Regions from separate parts of the Vreelandella mediterranea genome, predicted to be linked through region 1. Evidence: predicted binding sites of a transcription regulator. Region 1 holds the regulator's gene; each other region holds the start of a gene.
The links. Region 1 encodes sigma-54, which starts transcription at its own class of promoters, with help from an activator protein. Its sites were predicted from a motif close to TGGCACNNNNNTTGCTNT; they were not measured.
Positions count from the first base shown of each region.

Region 2: the regulator sigma-54 is predicted to act here: its motif matches at 3,440-3,457, upstream of glnA (glutamate--ammonia ligase).
Region 3: the regulator sigma-54 is predicted to act here: its motif matches at 2,092-2,109, upstream of ACWFVE_RS10620 (sugar phosphorylase).
Region 4: the regulator sigma-54 is predicted to act here: its motif matches at 2,129-2,146, upstream of ACWFVE_RS10640 (HAD-IIB family hydrolase).

Region 1 is NZ_OZ310198.1:2,045,938-2,051,003, reverse strand. Features, by position in the region: gene rapZ (RNase adapter RapZ) at 1-626, opposite strand, end outside; gene ACWFVE_RS09620 (PTS sugar transporter subunit IIA) at 672-1,142, opposite strand; gene hpf (ribosome hibernation-promoting factor, HPF/YfiA family) at 1,147-1,455, opposite strand; gene ACWFVE_RS09610 (RNA polymerase factor sigma-54) at 1,538-2,950, opposite strand; gene lptB (LPS export ABC transporter ATP-binding protein) at 3,056-3,805, opposite strand; gene lptA (lipopolysaccharide transport periplasmic protein LptA) at 3,816-4,307, opposite strand; gene lptC (LPS export ABC transporter periplasmic protein LptC) at 4,316-4,900, opposite strand; gene ACWFVE_RS09590 (KdsC family phosphatase) at 4,911-5,066, opposite strand, start outside.
Region 2 is NZ_OZ310198.1:218,552-223,617, reverse strand. Features, by position in the region: gene glnL (nitrogen regulation protein NR(II)) at 1-972, opposite strand, end outside; gene ACWFVE_RS01120 (DUF4124 domain-containing protein) at 1,187-1,714, opposite strand; gene glnA (glutamate--ammonia ligase) at 1,798-3,204, opposite strand; gene ACWFVE_RS01110 (acyltransferase family protein) at 3,661-4,689, opposite strand; gene ACWFVE_RS01105 (alpha/beta hydrolase) at 4,840-5,066, shown strand, end outside.
Region 3 is NZ_OZ310198.1:2,288,672-2,293,737, forward strand. Features, by position in the region: gene ribBA (bifunctional 3,4-dihydroxy-2-butanone-4-phosphate synthase/GTP cyclohydrolase II) at 1-40, opposite strand, end outside; gene ribD (bifunctional diaminohydroxyphosphoribosylaminopyrimidine deaminase/5-amino-6-(5-phosphoribosylamino)uracil reductase RibD) at 177-1,361, opposite strand; gene nrdR (transcriptional regulator NrdR) at 1,361-1,882, opposite strand; gene ACWFVE_RS10620 (sugar phosphorylase) at 2,141-3,949, shown strand; gene dsbG (thiol:disulfide interchange protein DsbG) at 4,007-4,783, shown strand; gene ACWFVE_RS10630 (methyl-accepting chemotaxis protein) at 4,941-5,066, shown strand, end outside.
Region 4 is NZ_OZ310198.1:2,295,608-2,300,673, forward strand. Features, by position in the region: gene ACWFVE_RS10635 (glycosyl transferase) at 1-1,078, opposite strand, end outside; gene ACWFVE_RS10640 (HAD-IIB family hydrolase) at 1,137-2,066, opposite strand; gene ACWFVE_RS10645 (OmpA family protein) at 2,492-3,562, opposite strand; gene ACWFVE_RS10650 (hypothetical protein) at 3,718-4,401, shown strand; gene ACWFVE_RS10655 (FlgO family outer membrane protein) at 4,406-4,996, shown strand; gene ACWFVE_RS10660 (O-antigen ligase family protein) at 5,030-5,066, opposite strand, start outside.

The DNA.
Region 1 (5,066 bases):
ATCTCGGCGTCGCGCCCGGTGAAGTGTCTAAGCGTCGGGTCCCAGTAAGGGTTGGGCAGACAGCGGATATCGAACACGATATCCGCGTCCAGCGGCACTCCCCGCTTGTAGCCAAACGACTCGAGCGTCAGGGTGAGCTGGCTCTGGCGCTGGTGGCCCAGCTGGTCGGTGATCCGTCCGCGCAAATCGTGCACCGTCAGCCGCGAGGTGTCGATCATTAGATCCGCCAGTTCGCGGATGCCAAAAAGCGTCTCTTCCTCCTTGGCGATCGCTTCTTCCAGGGTCATCCCGCTGTCCCGGGTCAGCGGGTGGCGCCGGCGCGTGGCCGAATAGCGCTCGAGCAAAATCCGGGCGTCGGTGGTGAGATAAATCACCTGTACGCGGGTACTGCCGGATTTGATGTCCTGAAGCAGGGCCGGAAAGCGCTCCAGGGCCGTGGGCAGGTTGCGCGCATCGATACTCACCGCCAGGTGCGTGCGCTCGCCTTGCTGTCTTAGCTCATCGACCAGTGAACCCAGCAGCATGGCCGGCAAGTTGTCGATGGCGTAGTAGCCCAGGTCCTCCAGCGCCTGAAGCGCAATGGACTTTCCCGACCCGGAGCGGCCGCTGATAATCACCAGTTGCATAGTGTTTCTCTTCGGTCTGTAGGGCTGGGTGGGTAGGGCCTTGATTTAGCTGCCCGTTTGCTCGCGAATTTTGGCGGTGACGATCTCCAAAAGCTCGCGCTGGCTCTCGCATTTGCGAAACTGCGCGCGCGTGGCGGCGTCATTCATGATGGTGGCGACCTGACCCAACAGCGCAAGGTGGGTGTCGTCGGCCTCTTCCGGCACCAGCAGTACAAACACCAAATCCACCGGGTCACCGTCGATGGCGTCGAAATCCACCGGTTCGGCAAGCTTTAGAAAGCCGGCGATAGGGGCGCTGCAGTGAGGGCTGCGGGCATGGGGAATCGCGACCCCATTACCAATGCCGGTACTGCCTAATCGCTCCCGGCCTATCAGACGGCTGAACACTTCCTGGCTATCCAGGCTGGGCGTATTTTGGGCGATGAAGGTGCTGAAGAACTCCAGCACGCGCTTTTTGCTGCCCCCGGGGACGTCGAACAGCACGCGCTCCGGGGGGAGTATGGTTTCCAGGGTCATCGATTTAACGCACGCCAGCGCCCTGGGCGCGAGCTTGTGCTTTTTCCTTGTGTTTTACGAGTTGGCGGTCGATTTTGTCGGCCAGCGCGTCAATGGCGGCGTACATGTCGTTGTCCTGGGCTTCGGCGTGCAAATCGGCGCCGGCCGCATGGAGGGTGCAGGCGGCCTGCTGACGCTCTTTCTCGATGGAAAGCGTGACATGAACGGTGGTGATATTGTCGTAGTGACGCTCGATACGTTCGAGTTTTTCGTTAACGTAATCGCGCAGAGCGTCGGTCAGTTCCAGGTGATGGCCCGTAATATTGACTTGCATCGACGTACTCCTAATCCAGGACTGTCCTTTGATTGTAACCCTTTTTCTACCGTTGCAAAGCCCCGGCGGCCAGTTTCACTTTTTAACGCAAACGCCGCCGTTCGCTGGAGGAGGGAATCCCCATGGCCTCGCGGTATTTTGCCACCGTGCGCCGCGCTACGCTAATACCGCCATCTTCCAATAGTGACACCAGGCGGCTGTCCGAGAGCGGCTTGCCTGGCGTCTCTTCTTGAATCAGTTTTTTCAACCGGGCGCGGATCGCCGTGCTGGAGTGGCTGTCGTTGCCGTCATGACCGCTCACTTGGCTCGAGAAGAAGTACTTGAGCTCAAATACGCCGCGGGGGGTGTGAATGTATTTTTGCGTCGTCACCCGTGAAATCGTCGACTCGTGCATCTCCACGGCCTCGGCGATATCGGCGAGTATCAAGGGTTTCATGGCCTCTTCGCCGCGCTCCAAAAAGCCAAGCTGGCGGGCGATGATCTCGCGACCGACGCGTAACAGCGTATCGTTGCGACTCGAAAGGCTCTTGATCAGCCAGCGAGCCTCTTGTAGGTGCTCTTTTAAAAACTGGTTGTCCTGGCTCTTGTCCGCCCGCTTGATCAGGCTTGCGTAATCAGGCTGGACGCGCAGCCGCGGAAGCGCCTCGGGGTTGAGCTCGAGGTGCCAGCCTTCGTTATCGTGGCGTACCACCAGATCCGGAGTGATGTAGCTATCGTTGGTGATGCCATATGCGCTGCCCGGGCGCGGGTCCAGGCTTCTGATCAGTCCGATGACGTCATCGAGTTGCTCGTCGTCAAGCCCCAGGCGGCGCTTCAAAAGGCGCATGTCGTCCTTGCCGAGCGCTTCGAGAAACTGGCGCACCAGGCGCTTGGCGGGCACCAGAAGCGGCGTGTCGTCGGCCAGGGTGGCGAGTTGGAGCATCAGACATTCGCGAAGGTCGCGGGCGAAAACGCCGGTGGGTTCGAACTGCTGCATACGCATCAGCGTGTTTTCCACCTCGCGCTGACTCAAACCCTCGAGCCCCTGGGCCTTGAGCCCTTCGCGAATATCGTTGAGAGGCTGGGTGAGGTAACCGTTGGGGTCCAGCGCGTCGATCAGGCTTTCGGCAATGGCGTATTCGCGCTCACTGGCGTCGGTCATGGCCAGCTGCCAAAGCAGGTGGCCATGCAGGCTTTGGCCCGCCGCCTGTCGCTCGAAATCCGGCCCCTCACTGCCGGCGCTGGCCGCCATGTCCTGATAGGTGTCGGACCACTCGCTATCGATGGAGAGTTCGCTGGGGATGCTTTCTTCCCATTCGGCTTCGGCGGTCTCGGTCACGCTCTCTTCGCCAAACTCGTCCTCTTGTTCCAGCAACGGGTTGGCGTCGAGCGCCTGCTGGATTTCCTGGCGAAGATCGAGGGTGGAAAGCTGTAGCAGGGCAATGGCCTGCTGCAGTTGAGGCGTCATGGTCAGCTGTGTGCCGACACGCAGCTGTAAAGAGGCTTTCATGACCATTGAAGAACCACTCGTTACTCGTAAAGCTCCACCCTAGTGCGAGTTGGGGTCCGGCGCAAGTGCAATAAATATGCCACTACACGGAACTTTAGGATTGGCGATGGTTTAGAGGCGGAAATCGGCGCCCAGATAGACCTCACGAACCTTCTGGTTATTCAAAATGGCGGTTGAGTCACCGCTTGCAATGATGTGGCCGTCACCCACGATATAGGCGATATCGCAGATATCCAGCGTCTCGCGCACGTTGTGGTCGGTGATCAGCACGCCGATGTGGCGTGCCTTGAGAGCCAGGATGATCGACTTGATCTCGCCGACCGAGATCGGGTCGACCCCGGCGAAGGGCTCGTCGAGCAAAATGAACGCGGGGTCGGTGGCAAGCGAGCGGGCAATCTCCACGCGGCGGCGTTCGCCGCCGGAAAGACTCATGCCCAGGTTGTCGCGGATATGGGTGATGTGGAAATCGTCGAGCAATTGCTCCAGGCGCGCCTCCCGGGCGCGGCGGTCCAGCTCCTTGCGCGTTTCCAGAATCGCCATGATGTTATCGGCCACCGACAGCTTGCGAAAAATCGATGCCTCCTGGGGGAGGTAGCCGATGCCGGCGGTGGCGCGTTCGTGCATCGGTGCCCGGGTCAGGTCGCGCTCGTCGATTCCTACCGTGCCGGCATCGGCCTTGACCAGGCCCACGATCATATAAAACGAGGTGGTCTTGCCCGCCCCGTTGGGCCCGAGTAGGCCCACCACGCTGCCCTGGGTGATCTCCAGGTTGATGTCTTTTACCACCCGGCGGCGCTTGTAGCTTTTGGCGAGATGGCGGGCGTGAAGCGTTTTGACCGCCCCAGATTGCGTGCTCGACACGGTCATTCTCCTATTGCGCGGGCTGTAGCGTCATGCGGATGCGCTGGTTGTCGCTACCGCTAACGTCTGAGCGCGCCTGAACCACTTCGCGGTCGATGAAGTACTCAAGGCGCCCGCCCTGAAAGCGGTCGGCTCGCTGGTGGAGTTCGGCCTGGTCGATAAGCTCGATGCGCCGTTCGCTGACGTGGTAGACGATACGCCGCGCCCAACCTTCCATCGGGCCTCCGTCGTTTTCGAGCTGATTACGAAGGTAGGCGCGCTCGCCGGTGGCCACTGCCTGGGAAAGCTCGCCGGCGTCGTTGCGCGAGATTTCGACACGGTCGCCGCGAATCTGCATTTCCCCCTGGCGGATATCCACATTGCCGGAGTAGACGGCGGTACCCGCGCGCTGATCAAGATCGAGCCGGTCGGCTTCGACTTCGACGGGGGCCTGGCTTGTCTGGGCGGCGGCGCTCAAAGGCAGGGCCAGTACCAGTAGCGCGGTACGTAAAAACGGGTGCATAACGACTCCTAAGGCGTTGAGCGGGCGGGCGGGTGAGTGCCGCGTACGTTATCGGTGAGCCGGACCTGGCTCGTGTCGAGCCAGACATCCATGCGGTTGGCGCTCATCTGCTGAGGAGGCTGCTGTAAAAGGGCCGGTGCCTCGGTGTAGGCGTGGCGGTCGACGCCATCGTAGTGTAACCGCTCGGTATCGAGCTGCCAGCCCTCCTCCGGGGCGAGCAGTCTGGCCGAGCCCTCCATGACCAGCGACTGACGCTCGTTTTGCAGTATGCCGTGGTCAGCGCTGGCGAGCCACTGGCGCTGGTCGGAATCGAATAGCGTCGCGCGCGGCGCGTCGACCTCGGTCAGCGCTTGCTGAGGTGTATGGACCAGGTGCGGCGTTCTAAGGTGCTGTGTGACGCCGCCGGTTTCGCCAAACAGCGTAAGCTCGGCATTTTCCAGCACATGGCCGGGTTCCTCGCGCTGTACGTCCGGGTCGACCTCGACGACCTCCGGCCCGCGCGGGTCGAGCCAGACGAGCCAGGCCCCCAGCGCAATGACCAGCGCCGGTAGCCACAGGCGTTTTCTGATCCGCGTTATCGTCAAACCCGCCATCGCGTTGCCTCTAGAGGTAGGTGTCCATCACCGCGTCCCAGTGGCCCTGGGTCATCAGCAGCGTATCGCAAATTTCGCGCACCGCGCCGTGGCCGCCAAGTGAGTCGGTGATCCAGTCGGCGTGGGTATGCATGTAGTCCGGCGCGTTGGGCACGGTAATGCCGAC
Region 2 (5,066 bases), 1.8 Mb from region 1:
TCCCTGATGTTGATGCAGAATCGACTGAGCAATGGAGAGCCCCAGGCCGCTGCCTTCGGCGCGCCCGGAGACCATGGGGTAAAAAAGCGTCGCGCGTAGGGCCTCGGGGATACCCGGGCCGTTATCGATCAGACCCACTTCGCTCACCAGCCGATGGCGCTCCGCGCCCAGGGTGAACTGGCGCTTGGCGCGGGTACGCAGAATCAGCTCCGGTGTGGGCGTCTCGGCTTCGTTCATGGCCTGGACGGCGTTGCGCGCCACGTTCAGCACCGCCTGTATCATTTGGGATTCATCGCCGGAAAGATCCGGCAAGCTGGGGTCGTAATCCCGCGAGATGACCACATCGGGATGCTCGGCGAGCAGCAGTGTGCGCACGCGCTCGAGCACCTTATGAATATTGACCGGCGCGTGCCGGGTAATGTGATGAGGGCCGAGCATGGAGTCGACCAGGTCTTTTAGCCGGTCGACCTCTTGAACGATGATATGGGTATATTCGCGAAGCGCCGGGTCGTCGAGGTCGCGCTCGAGAAGCTGGGCCGCGCCGCGAATACCGCCCAGCGGGTTTTTCACCTCGTGGGCGAGGCCCCGGGCCAGCACCTTGATGGTTTCCTGGCGGGTGGTCAGCGCCTCCTCCCGGGAGATCTGCATTAGCCGGTCCCGCGGCTCCACTTCGAGTAAAAGCTCGCCGGGCGAAAGCGGCGTGACGGTGTAGTCCACGGTGAGTGGCTCGCCGTTGAGCGGGGTAATGCGCGCCTCGCGCTGGGTATAAGGGTGAAAGGCGTCGCGCGCCTTGGCCAATACATTATCGATACTTTCGCCACAGCCCAGCAGCGTATCCAGACTCATGCCCTTGACGCGGCTAATGCTGACCGCCAGTAGCGCTTCGGCGGCCGGGTTCATCCAGCAGACGCGCAGTTCACCGTCCAGCAGCAGCACTGCGGTGGTGAGGTGTTCGAGTAAACGCTGATACATGGCGTGTCCTGAGGAGCCCCCTAAGAATTCGCGTGGCTTGATCATCGTGTGGTGCAATGTCTGTGTGATGTTTTAAGTGGAATTGCAAAAAGCGCGCCAATTGGGCGCTAGCGCTGTCATGCACGGCTTTAACGCATCAAGGCGGCGCAACGCGGCGTTTAATAGCGCAGCGCCGCCCGGTTAACGCCGCGCCTTCGCACCATTTTAGTGCATATTAGCGCGGTGCAACGGTAATACTCACCGCGTCAGTGCGGTGCTGAACGCGACCCTGGCTATCGAGCAGCTCGGCTTGAAGCCGGTGGTGCCCTTGCGGCAAGCCGGTCAACCAAAACGCGTCGCTGTGCAGCGCCGACTGGCTGACCTCGCCGTTCACCAGAAGCCTTATTTGATGGTCGTCGCGCAGCGCCGGCTCAACGTACACTTCGACCGGCGTCATGGCATCGCGAATCAGCGCCTCGGCCGACGGGTTGGCAATCACAAACCGGTCGTAGGGCATGAAGGGCTGGCCGGGCCGAGTCCTTGCCGGGCTCGAAGACGGTGGCGGCGACGTCCGCTCGACCCCGGGCAGCGGCGCCAGCGTGATCGCCTCGCCGCCGCGCTCCGGGTTGTCGGTATAAGTGACCCGGCCGCTTTCATCCACCACGCGGTACACCGTTTGCGCCTGGAGCTTTCCCGCCGTCAGCGAAAGCCCCAACAGCAACGCCGCCAGGCGCGCGCACTTCGCCATGTCAGTGACACCCATGCCCATGTTCTCCCCATAAAAAAACCCCGCCGAGGCGGGGTTTTGAGTCAGTAACACCTCAAGGGTGCCCCTAACGTTAGAGCTTAGCAGCTGTAGTACAGGTCGAACTCGACCGGGTGCGTCGCCATACGCATGCGCGTCACTTCTTCCATCTTGAGCTCGATGTAGGCGTCGATCATTTCGTCGGTGAACACACCGCCTTCGGTCAGGAAGGTGCGGTCAGCGTCGAGCGCTTCCAGCGCCTGATCGAGGCTCGAGGCAACGGTCGGTACGGCCTTGCCCTCTTCCGGCGGCAGGTCGTACAGGTTCTTGTCCATGGCGTCGCCAGGATGGATCTTGTTCTTGATGCCGTCGATACCCGCCATCAGCATGGCCGCGAACGCAAGGTACGGGTTGGCGGTCGGGTCGGGGAAGCGCGTTTCGACACGCTTGCCTTTCGGGCTAGCCGTGTACGGAATACGGATAGACGCACTGCGGTTACGGGCGCTGTAGGCCAGCATAACCGGCGCTTCGAAACCCGGTACCAGACGCTTGTAAGAGTTGGTCGAGGCGTTGGTGAAAGCGTTCAGCGCACGGGCGTGCTTGATGATGCCGCCAATGTAGTAAAGCGCCATTTCGGAAAGGCCCGCGTACTCGTCGCCGGCGAACTGGTTGGTGCCATCTTTCCAGAACGACTGGTGAACGTGCATGCCGGAGCCGTTATCGCCGACCAGGGGCTTGGGCATGAAGGTCGCGGTTTTGCCGTAGGCGTGGGCCACGTTGTGGATCACGTACTTCATTTCCTGAACTTCGTCGGCCTTCTTCACCAAGGTGTTGAACTTGACGCCGATTTCGTTCTGACCGGCGTTCGCCACTTCGTGATGATGCACTTCGACGCTCTGGCCGATCGCTTCAAGGGTGTTACACATTGCGCCACGAATGTCGTGGAAGCTGTCCACCGGCGGAACCGGGAAATAGCCGCCTTTCACACGCGGGCGGTGGCCCAGGTTGCCGCCTTCGATCTGGCTGTCGGTCGCCCAAGCGCCCTCTTCCGAGGAGATCTTGTACATGGAGCCCTGAATGTCGGTTTTCCAGTGTACTTCGTCGAAGATGAAGAACTCGGGTTCCGGGCCGAAAAACGCGGTGTCGCCAAGGCCGGTGGACTCAAGATAGGCTTCGGCACGCTTGGCGATGGAGCGCGGGTCACGATCGTAACCCTGCATGGTGGCCGGCTCGATGATGTCGCAACGCAAAATCAGCGTGGCATCTTCGGTGAAGGGGTCGAGAAAGCCGGTGCCGTCTTCCGGGCGCAGAATCATGTCGGATTCGTTGATGCCCTTCCAGCCTTCGATGGAGGAGCCATCGAACATCTGACCGTTTTCAAAAAACTCTTCGTCTACGTCCCGTGCCGGTACGGTGACGTGCTGCTCTTTACCGCGCGTATCGGTGAAACGCAGGTCTACCCATTTGACTTCATTTTCTTCGATTAGCGCGAGCGTCTTGGCTGACATACTGTTCTCCGTCTCCGGTATGAGCGTGGCTTAAAGCGTGTACTGTTAAGCGATCTATTAAACGTATTGTTGAACAAAACCGTTGATACGCCGCGAGCGTATAGCACGCCTTTGTTGTGTATTCGCGTTAGGGCGCGTTTCAAACCCGGCCCTGTGACCAGCGATTAAAATAAACTGACTATCGTTGTAGCACGCTGTGAGGCGTTTGCCTACGACGCCAGCCGTTGCCGTTTAATAAGCATGTAGCGTGCCAACTTTGCACCAATATGGCATGGCGAATTACCAAGCCTCTGTTTTAAAAATGATTTTCTCAACCCGAAAGCTGCCCTGATGTTGCGCGTTCAAATCAACGCACCCGGGACGGGGCTCAGAAGCCACTTTTAAGCGCACCAAAAAGGTTCATAAAAGCCTTTATTGAACCAAATGCGTGCGTAAGCATGGGTGATCGCCTATCCATTACACTTTTAAGCGCTTCCCAAAGAGCATCGTGGTCAACGTGGTGGTATTAGCGACCTTGTTGAGCCCGATAGAGCCCACGACGCCCACGACGATCAACAGCAGCGCGTAAAGGACAAGCGGCAGGGTTTCTACGCCGACCACCGTATCGACAATGGCAAAAAACATCGGGTGGGCGAGATAAATGCCGAAGGAGTAGCGGTTGACCGTGCGCATCCACGCAGGCGCGGGGCGCCCTTTCAGGTAGCGCATGGCGCAAAGCGTGGCCAGCACGAACAGCGGGATTACCCACACCTCCTTGGAGGTGAACACCAGCCAGCCGGGAAGCGTAGCCAGCACGATCAGCACCACCGCCCCGGCCAGCCAAACCGGGGAGGAGAGCGCTTGCATCCAGCGCGGCGGGCGGGGTTTTGTCGCGCCTTGCGCTACCGGCTGGTAGTAGCGCACCAGCACCAGCGCCAAAAAGAACAGATACACCCAGCCAAGCGGGGCGACCCACAGCAGATAGCCTGGCGGCGTCACCTCGAGCCAGTAGGCCGTGCCCCAATACGCCATACTGACCACGCAGCTCACCCAAAGCCCGGGCACCGGGTCGAACCGCCACAGCCGCCAGCGGGCAAACAGCCAGTACGCCACGTAGAACTGCATGGCGATAATCAGAAAGTAGCCATGCCAGCCCGCGTAGAGAAAGTACTCCCGGGCAACGCTTAAATACCCCACCGAGGTCTCGCCCATGTTCAGGCGCACCCACTCGGCGGTGGCGTAGATAAATCCATACGTTGCGTAGGGCAGCATCACGTACTTGACGCGTTGCCATAAAAACCCCGGCGGCACCTGGCGGGCATAGCGAAGCGCGAACACGAAAATGGAGATAAACAAAAAAACCGGCGTTCCCAACACCAGAGGGATACGCATCAAATCGGTGGTCAGAGTGTCCACGCGTTGATTGAGATGGTCCAGCCAATGAAACAGGAAAACCGCCGCGCATCCGTAGGCGCGCAGCCAATAAATCTCCTCGACCTTTTGCATCCAAGCCTCCTGCCTTGAGGCGCTGCTATGCTAATAGCGCAGCCAGCCCCGCTGGTCACATCCCTTTTGTCATGAACACTCGGAGGCAGTGTGCCCCTTCACCCTATTGCGGCTTGTCTTATGCGCTCAGCGCGTGCGCTCACTGTCGTTATGAGTACTTTTTTACTCAGTGCCCCGGCGCTGGCCGGCGAAGTCTCGCGCCACGCGTTCCCCTCCCCGGTGCTGGGTGATGACTACCCTTACACGCTCTACCTGCCCGACGGCTACCAAGTAGATGCCGCCGAACCCTACCCGGTGGTCTACATGCTGCATGGCTCGTTCGGCAACGAACACGACTGGGTCAGCCGGGGGCAGCTGGCTCGAACCGTCGACCGTTT
Region 3 (5,066 bases), 240 kb from region 1:
CGGCAATCGGGGACAGCCCCTCTGAACAGGCGTGCACCATGGAATCTCCCAAACAGTAGCCGCACTATGTGCGATTTTGCGCGCAAGGGTACCTTGGCTGACCCGCGCGCGCCAGGTTTAAGCGCGTTTGCCACAAGCGCCAACCCTTGGTCAGCGCCTCTCAACGTGCGCGCGATTTAGTCGGCGTTACCGCAGGTCTCGAGATCGTGGGGTTTGGCAATAACGCGCCAATCCTCCCCTACCGCCCGGATATCCTGAATATCCAGGCGCTTTTGATGCGCCATTTCGGTAAGCCCGGGCAGCGCGAAAAGCGGCCGTGCTTCGCCCCCCAAAAGCGTGGGCGCGACAAAAAGCTGCAGCTCGTCGACCAGGTGCGCATCGAGCAGTGCCCCGGCCAGGGTCGCGCCGGTTTCTACCAGCACTTCGTTGACGTCGTACTCGCAGGCCAAATAGCTCAGCATATCGGAAAGCGACACCCTGCCCGCCGCGAAAGCGGGCATTACGTGAATGTGCGCGCCTGCCTCTTCCAGTTTACGGCGTTTCTCTTCGCTGTGCTGCTCGGTGGTGACCACCAGGGTCTGGCCGGGCTCTTGCAGGCAGGCCGCCGCCAGCGGCAGGCGCAGCGTCGAGTCCATGATCACACGAAGCGGCTGGCGGGCGGCGACTATCTCGCCGTTAACGAGGCCGAGCTGCTCGGCGCGCAGGGTCAGGCGCGCATCATCCAAAATGATCGACTCGACGCCGCTCAAAATGGCGCTCGAGCGCGCGCGTAGGCGCTGTACCTGGCGGCGCGCCTCGGGTCCGGTAATCCACTGGGACTCACCCGAGCCCATGGCGGTGCGCCCATCCAGACTCATGGCCATTTTCAAGCGCACGAATGGCAACCCGCGCTGCATACGCGAGATAAACCCCGGATTGAGCGCCTGGGCATCTGAGGCCAAAAGCCCGGTCTCGACCTTGATACCCGCCTTTTCCAAGCGCTCGACCCCTTGGCCGCTGACCTGCGGGTTGGGGTCGACCATGGCGATTACCACCCGGGCTACCTGGGCGCTCACCAACGCATCGGCACAGGGGCCCGTGCGGCCTACGTGAGAGCAAGGTTCCAGCGTAACGTAGGCGGTCGCCCCGCGGGCGCTGTCGCCGGCGGCATCAAGGGCATGCACTTCCGCGTGGGGCTCGCCTGCTCGCTCGTGAAAGCCTTCGCCTACCACGCGCCCTTCGCCCTCGGCGCCCGCGTCATCGTAGCGAACGATCACACAGCCCACTCGCGGGTTGGGGTCAGTGGTATAAAGGCCCTTTTTGGCAAGCGTAAGAGCTCTTGCCATATAGACGTGGTCGCGGGGGGAAAAGGCTGTGCTCATCAGGACTCTCCGCCAGGCTTTACCGCTTCATTATCAGCGCCTGCCGGTGTAGCACTCGAGGCCTCTTTAGGGCTTTGCGCCAGCCGGTCGATCTCGGCGCGAAACTCGTCCAGATCCTGAAACTTGCGATACACCGAAGCAAAGCGGATGTACGCGACCTGGTCGAGCCCGCTCAGCGCTTTCATGACCGCCTCGCCAATATCCCAGGCGTTCACTTCTCGCTCGCCCTGAGCACGCAATTGCTGGCGAATGCGCTCGACCGCCGCTTCGATGGCTTCGGCGCTGACCGGGCGCTTTTCCAGTGCGCGCAGCATGCCGGCGCGTAGCTTGGCCTCGTTGAAACTTTCACGGGAGCCATCGGATTTTACCACCCGCGGCATAATGAGCTCCGCGGTTTCGTAGGTGGTAAAGCGCTCCTGGCAGCTGGCGCACTGGCGCCGCCGCCGCACCTGGTCGCCGTCTGCCACCAGGCGCGAGTCGGTGACTCGAGTATCATTAGCACCACAAAAAGGGCAATGCATGGCCGTCAACCTATGGTTAGAGCAGTAATAACGTTGTGCCGCCTGAGCGCTTTTTTAAACGCACGCTATCGAACAAGAGTCGTTTAAAAGCAGGCCTTTAAAAACAGACTTTTTAAAGGCCTACTGAAGACCCCCGCAAGGGTTCGTTCAATATGCATGGGCCGCCGCCTTTTCTATCGATGCGGCCATAACCTAGCATTGTAACGATTTGGCACACAAGCTGCAGCGTTTGTTACAGCTATCACAAGAGGACGCGCCATGACGCCTTTCGAGCAAACGCTTCACCGCTATTTGACCCACCTTTATGGCCACCGCGCGGACGAGGTCGTCCGGCGAATCAACCAGCACCTGGCGTACTACGCCGACGCCCGGGCAAGGGGCGAAAGCCAGGACGGCACGCCGGTTGCCCGGGTGAGCGACGCACTCCCCGGCGCACCACTTTGGAGCGAAAAGGATCAGTGGGTGATCAGCTATGGCGACTCGATCACCGCTGAGGATCAGCCTTCCCTTACCGTACTCAGCGATTTTTTACGCAACCGCTTGGGCGACTGCGTTAGCGGCGTGCACGTACTGCCCTTCTTTCCCTGGAGCAGCGACGACGGCTTTTCGGTCATTCACTACCGGGAAGTCAATCCCGAGCTTGGCGATTGGTCGCATATCCGCGAGATTGCCCAGCACTTCGACCTCATGGGCGATTTGGTACTCAACCACGTCTCCCGGGAGTCGCTCTGGTTCGTCGACTACCTGACCGGGAGCCTACCCGGGCGCGATTTCTTTATCGAGGCCGACCCGCAGACGGATGTCTCCCAAGTGACCCGGCCACGCAGTAGCCCGCTGTTGGTGCCCGTGGCCACCCGGCGCGGCACGCGCCACCTGTGGGCGACCTTTTCTGACGACCAGATCGATCTGAACTTCGAAAACCCGGATGTCCTGCTCGAATTCGTGGGCATTCTGCTTTTCTATCTACTGCAGGGTATTCGCATCATCCGCCTCGACGCCGTGGCGTTTTTATGGAAACGCCTGGGTACGAACTGCATCCACCTGCCCGAAACCCATACCGTGGTGCGCCTTTTGCGCGCGATCGTCGACGAGGTGGCCCCGGGGACGCTGTTGATCACCGAAACCAACGTGCCCCACGCGGAGAACATCAGCTACTTCGGCCTCGAGCGGCTACTGCCGGAGGCAGCAGAGCCCGTCAAAACCGCGGACGAGGCACACATGGTGTATCAATTTGCCCTGCCGCCACTTTTATTGCACACCCTTACCCGGGGTGAAACCTCGACCCTACAGGCCTGGCTTGCAAGCCTGCCCACGCTTCCGGACAACTGCACCTACTTGAACTTTACCGCGAGTCACGACGGCATCGGCGTGCGCCCGCTGGAAGGCCTGTTACCCGATCACGAGCGCGACGCTTTGCTTGAATTGATGCACCGCTTCGGCGGTTTTGTCAGCATGCGCAGCAACCCCGACGGCAGCGACACGGCCTACGAGATCAACATCACCTGGTTCGAGGCAATGCGCGGCACCCGCCGCGGACCGGACCCCTGGCAGATCGCACGGTTTTTGTGTAGCCAAGCGATCATGCTCACGCTTCAGGGGATTCCTGCGCTCTACATTCACACCCTGACCGGCTCGCTCAACGACGTCGAGGGCGTAGAGCGAAGCGGACGGCTGCGCTCGATCAACCGTCACCACTGGGCACTCGATGAACTGGAGCTGTTGCTGGAAAGCCCAACGACGCCGACCCATGATATATTCTTTGCGCTACGCGAATTTTTGAAGCAGCGCAGCTCGGAGCCATGCTTTCATCCAGGCGCCGCCCAGCGCGTTATCGCGACAAGCGACAACGTACTGGCCATCGAGCGCGGCCCGCTTCAAGACGGTAGAACCTTGCTGGCGCTTTTCAACGTGACCGATAAGCCCGCCCCGCTCGATGAGGCCGGCAAGGCGCTGACAGACGCCCTCGACCGGCACACCTGGCGAACACTCGATAGCGAGCAGGCCTGGATACCGGAACAAGCCCTGCCCCCCTACGCCGTTCGCTGGCTGGTGCGCGAAGGGGGTTGAATCGCTCGACCTGCGCTGCGCTGCGCGACGACCCACTCCCTTGAGGCCATTACCCCCATGCCGGTCACGTTTAAAAAATCACTGCTCACCGCGCTTGTGAGCGCAGGCCTGGGGTCGACGCTTGGCGTTGCCTCAGAACTCCCTGCTCCCATCAAGGCGCTGCGCGATCAGGGCGTCATGATTCACGAACGCTTCGAAGCCCCCGGCGGGCTCACTGGCTTTGGCGCCAGCACGCCAGGTCAGGAAATGATCATCTACCTGACGCCGGACGGCGAGCACGCCATTATCGGCACGATGATGGATCGCCTGGGTGAAAATGTCACCGAAGATCAGCTCGAGGCTTCTGTGCGCGTACCGCTGGAAGCGCAGACCTGGCAAAGCCTTGTGCAGAGCCACTGGATTCAGGATGGCGACCGCGAAGCGCCCAGGACGGTCTACATGTTTACCGATGCCAACTGTCGCTACTGCAAGCAGCTTTGGCGCCAAACCCGCCCCTGGGTCGAGGCCGGCGAGGTCCAGCTTCGCCACATCATGGTCGGTATATTGGCGCCCAACAGCCCGGCGCTGGCCGCCACGCTGCTCGCCGCCGATGACCCGCCGGCCGCCTTGAAAGCGCTTAGCGAAGGCGAGCCTATCGAGGCCACCGCCCAGGCGATCGCGATCGAGGAGCAGGTTTACACCAATAACCAGCTCTTCGAGGCGCTTGGCCTGAACGCTACACCGACCAGCGCTTTTCAGCGCGAAACCGACGACGGCCATATCCGCCTCGACCGTATCGAGGGGTTACCAAGCGAGGAGCGTTTGATCGACATGATGGGCAGCGAGGCGCCTTGACTCACGCTCACTATAACTCGGAAAACGACGCACCCCACTTTTCAGTCATCCGCTTGCTTTGCAAGCGGTTTTTTTATTAATGCTCCGCCGGTTTCCGCCGATATAAAGCATCGTATCTGAAGGTGCTTGTTTTAAATAAAACCAAACCAGGAACACCATGACACGATTAACGTTGAACCAAAGACTGTGGGGCGTACTGGCCATCATATGCTTTGCCATGCTGGCTCTGGTGGGCTGGCTTAGCTTTGATACTCGACAAACCATGGAGGAGGAGCGGCGCACC
Region 4 (5,066 bases), 250 kb from region 1:
GGTTGCTGGCAAAAAGCTCGACCGCCTGCTCTTCACTGTGGCGGTCAAGACTCAGTCCGTTCATGGTGGCGTCGTGGTCGTAGGCTTCGATCAAATCGAGCGCCAGGCGATAATAGGTCGCTTTGAGCGTGCGAAAATCCTCACTGCTAAAACTCACGCCTTGGGTGGCGAGTTTGCGGTAAAGCGCTTTGGCGATATCCAGACTCATGCGGTTGAGCCCACCGCTTGCGTCTTCTTCGCTGACGGGTTGGTGTTTATGGTCGTAGGCATCGGCGATGTCCACCTGGCAGATCTGGCGCATCGAATAGTTGCGCTGAAGCTCCGAGAGTACGCCTATCTCGAGCCCCCAATCCGCCGGAATACGAATGCCTTCCAGCACGTCACGGCGCATGGCGAACTCGCCGGAGAGCGGGTAGCGAAAGCTGTCCAGGTAATCCAGATACGGCAGCGGCCCGCACACGGTTTTCAGGGCGCGCAGAAGCGGTGTAACCATTAGCCGGGAGACGCGGCCGTTGAGTTTGCCTTCGGCAATACGCGGGTAGTAGCCCTTACAGAAACTGTAGTTGAAGCGCGGATGCGCTACCGGGTACATCAAGCGCGCCAGCAGCCCACGGTCGTAGGTCAAAATATCGCAGTCGTGAAGCCCCACCACCGTCGAGCGGTTCGAGGCGAGCATATAGCCCGCGCAGTACCACACGTTGCGCCCTTTGCCCGGCTCCAGCGCCCCCAGACCGTGCTCTTCGAGTTCGCTGTCCAGCGCGCGCAGGCGCGGTCCGTCGTTCCAAAGGATGCGCGTATGCTGCGGCAGACGGGAGAAAAACTCCCGGGCGTACAAGAACTGTTCGCGGTCGGCCCGGTCGAGTCCGATCACGATTTCGCCAAGGTAGGGAACGTGTTTGAGCTCGTCGATGATCGCCGACAGGGCTGGCCCCTCGAGCTCGGAAAAAAGCGACGGCAGAATGAGCCCCATGGGGCGGCGCTTGGCAAAGTCAGCCAGATCTTTCTCGAGATCCTCGACGGGACGCCGCGTCAAGTTGTGAAAGTCCGTCACTAAACCGTTTTGATGAAAATCGCTCATAGTGTGCCCTCTCTGGCGTATCGTCCGGCGTTGACCTTATAAGGCCCCAGAACCCAATTTATCTCGTCGTGGCGTCGTCTTCGGCCACGGCCAAGCGTTCGTCTGCCTGGCCCCACCAGTACATGAGGCCCTCGACCCAGCCCTCGGGGCCCTCTGCGCTGGTGCGATATAAAAGCGGGTTGGCGGGGGCCACGGTCAAGCGATGACGCCCCTTGATGACCACCGCCTGGTTCACGGCCTCGAGCATTTCGACATCGTTGGGACCATCGCCAAGGCCCAGGGTAAGTGGAGCCCGCCCGCGCAGGGCGCTAAAGCGCTTGATCAGCCAGTTCACGGCGCTGCCCTTGTCCGAGGCCGCGCCCATTACATGATGAAAACGCCCGCCCTGGGTCAGCGCCAGGCCATCGCTTTCAAGCGCTTGACGAAAGCCCTCCAACGCCTTGTCATCATCCTCCCAGATTAGCGGCTCGCTGCCTTCCCGCTGGCGTGCGGCGTTGGCGCGCGTCTCGTCCAACCCGGTCAGTTCGATGAGCCGCTCAACGGACATCTCGCCCATACGGGTAAAGCGCACGCCCAAGCGCTCACGCCATACGTTTAGTCGCGCGCGAATGAAGCGGGCATCCACCCCGGTATGTTTGATGACGATGCCGTCCCTGGCGTCGCCTGGGCGGTCCAGGCTTGGATGGCACCAGCCCGGCGGCAGGCCGATCACTGCGCCGTTTTCAGCGACAAAGGGGGTGGAAGTGAGCTTGAGGGCCTCGCGCAGCGGAATCAGCTCGGCGCGGGTCTTACTGGTCACGGGGATAACGGGCACCCCCAGCTCGCCAAGCCGGATGAGCGACGCCCTGGCCGGAGAAAAATCGTAGCTGTCATGGTCCAGCAAAGAGCCGTCCAGGTCCGTTACCAGCAAACGCGGTTCGAAGGCGGGGTCCAGCGCTCTACTGCCAGGCGCTTGGGCCGATCGTGGTGATGGGACGTGTTCCGGCATGGCGTACCTGCTCATGTTTTTAGGCCACCCGATATTGACGAGCGGCGGTGTGAATCAGCCACCAAGCAGATTACGTGCCACACAGCGTATTATCTTTACTTTCAAAAAGATAAAAAGCGAGCGCTGCGATCCAAAGTTCCGAGCACCAGAACGGGGCAGGCACTTTGCACCACATTGATGCAAATTAAACCCTGCATTCTGACTCGCTGCCTGTGGGTTATCACTGAAAAACAGGAAAACTTGAACAAGGCTTTAACAAAGTATAAAAAATCTTTCAAAAATGCTTGGCAGAAACGCCAAAATGTCTATACTCGAATTGTACCTGCTGGCGGCCTTGTACACCCCTCACCTGACGCCAGCAGAATACACCGAGCCAAGCCCTTAGTGACCCGCCCTCCCCCGGCGGGTCTTTTTTTGTCGGTAAATTACTCCACGTGGATAACGACCTCGACCCGGCGGTTTCTTGCGCGCCCATCCGCCGTGGTGTTGTCCTCGAGCGGCCGCGTCGCAGCGAGCCCCACCGCTCGCAACCGCGAGGCCTCTACGCCGGCTGCCTCAAGCGCTTCGACAATGGCGATGGCCCTGGCACTGGAGAGCGCCCAGTTGGAGGAAAACTCCGGCGTATTGATCGATTGGCTATCCGAGTGGCCCTCGACCCATACCTCGCCATCAAAACGCTGAATGGTCGCCAGTAGGCTATCCACCAGAGAAGCGCCGCTTTCGGTGAGATCCGAGGTGGCCGAGGGAAACAGCAGCTGATCCTGCACGCGCAGGCTAATCCCTTCGGCGACACGCGCTACTTCGACCCCCTCCAAACTTGGCAGATAAAGCGAGTCGGCGACGCGCTCGTTTAAGCCTTCGGCGGCGCTCACCGCTCCTTCGATGGCCTCTTCGCTCAAGGCAATCGCGTTTACCGGCGGCTGATCGGTTAGAATCACCATGTAGTCGGCCAGGGCCGAGTTGCCCGTTAGACGCGTATCGTTGCCTTGGCGTGCCGTGGCCTGGGCGGTAAAGAGCGGCGTGGGAAGCAGCCACTCAAAAACCGGCGCAGGGTCGTCAATATCCAGCGCATCGACTTGAGCGCCAGGCGCTTGGCGGGCCAAAAGCGCAGGGGGTGGAAGGGCTTCTACCGGCACTTCCGCCGGCGACGCTATAGGCCTGCGAGGTAACGGCCCCACCACGCCAAGCGAGGCGCTAATGGCGGTGGGACTTAGCCCCCTCGCCGCCGGGGCGGAGGTACGCTCTAGCGTTTCCGGCAATGGCACGCGAAGCTCGGGCTGCTGAGTGTCCGGCGCGTCGCTGGTCGATAAATCCAGCGGATCGTCGTTTGACCAGCCAGGGCTTACATTCGCTGCGGCGATAATGATCACAAAAAGCGCGACGAGCAGCGTCATGATGTCGATATAGCTGATCATCCAGCCGCTGTTGCCATCGTCCGACGGGTACGCGGACAGCAACGAGTCGTGGCGCGGACCTCCGCGGTGGTCTTCAAGCATAGGTGTCTCTACTCATTCAAGTTTTCTACCCGTTGGCCGATGGAATATAGACGTGGTCGACAAGTCTATCAAAAACACCTTTTGTGAAGAGAAGGAACTAGCCGGTGTATACCCGCCTTTTAGCTGGAACAACGCGTTTGGGAGGCGCGCTTGGCGTGGGACTGTTGAGTCTTACCCTGAGCGGCTGCTTTTACGCCAATACCTCGCAAGCGCCGATTGCGACGACCTATCCCTATTCCGAGCAACAGCGCATGCAGGCCGCTCACCATTGGGAAATACTCGCACGCCATGAAGCGGGCCAGATCCTTCAGCGCGAGCGCGTACGGTTTCGCGACCTACACATTCAAAACCCGGAGCCGGACGGCTATGTAGCTTACAGCGGTGGCGAGTTTGGCCGCGGTTTCCGCACCTTTTTGACCAGCGAGCTCGTCACCCGAGGCGCCAACGTGACGATGAACCCCACCGATAATAGCGCTGAGGTCGTTATTGATGTCGAGGTCGTCGAGCATCGCGATCGCGGCTTTATCCGCCCGCCGGTCGGCGCGTTCACCGCACTAACGGCGGGCATCGCCGTGGCTACGATTCCGATCAACCGTTGGAGCGAACCGGCGCTGGGGCTGATTCCGGCGGGGGTCGCGGCGGATATCACCAGCGGCAGCTGGACGCACACCGGCAACGAAGAGATCATTGTCACGACGCAGATCGTCGATGGCGAGCGCATCCTGTACTCCTCTTCGAATATCTACTACATCAATAAGGGTGATCGCCACCAATACGCGCCGCGCCGGGTATACCATACCCCTGTCGAGCCCTCTATCCCACTCACCAACACCTGGTAAGGCCATGCACGCAATGATTTCTTCACCGTTTGCCTTCATTACGCGCCGTGCCCCTTGGCGCCGGGCGCTTTTTGTCCTGAGCGTGCTGTTACTGAGCGGCTGCGCGGGCATCAACCAGCGAAATGCCAGCCCGCCCCCACCGCCACCGGATCTGTCCGACCTGGCCCACGAGGCCGCGATGACCATGATCGCCAACAATCCGGACTTGACCCGGTATAGCCCGATGATCGCGGCTACTTTCGTCAGCATCGATAATCTGACTCAGTCGTCGACCTTTGGGCGGATCAGTTCGGAAATCATGGCCTCGGCCCTTGCCCAGCAGGGTATGCAGGTGCGCGAAGTCAAAATGCGCGACAGCATGTTCATCGAAGAGAGCGTCGGCGAGCTGATTCTTTCCCGCCAGGTTCAGCGGCTAAGCGCGCAGAACAACGCGCGCTCGATCCTGATGGGCACCTACGCCCAGGGGCAGGATTTTATCTACGTGAGTACCCGCGTGGTGCGGGCAGGCGACGCCATGGTACTGGGCAGCGCCGATTTCAAACTGCCGATCAACAACAACGTGCTTAGCCTGCTCGAGGGTCAAGGCGGCTGGTAACGCTAATGACACGGCCATTAGCGCACCTCGCGCTTACGGCCGTGCCTGACGAGCGGCACGCTTTTGGTAA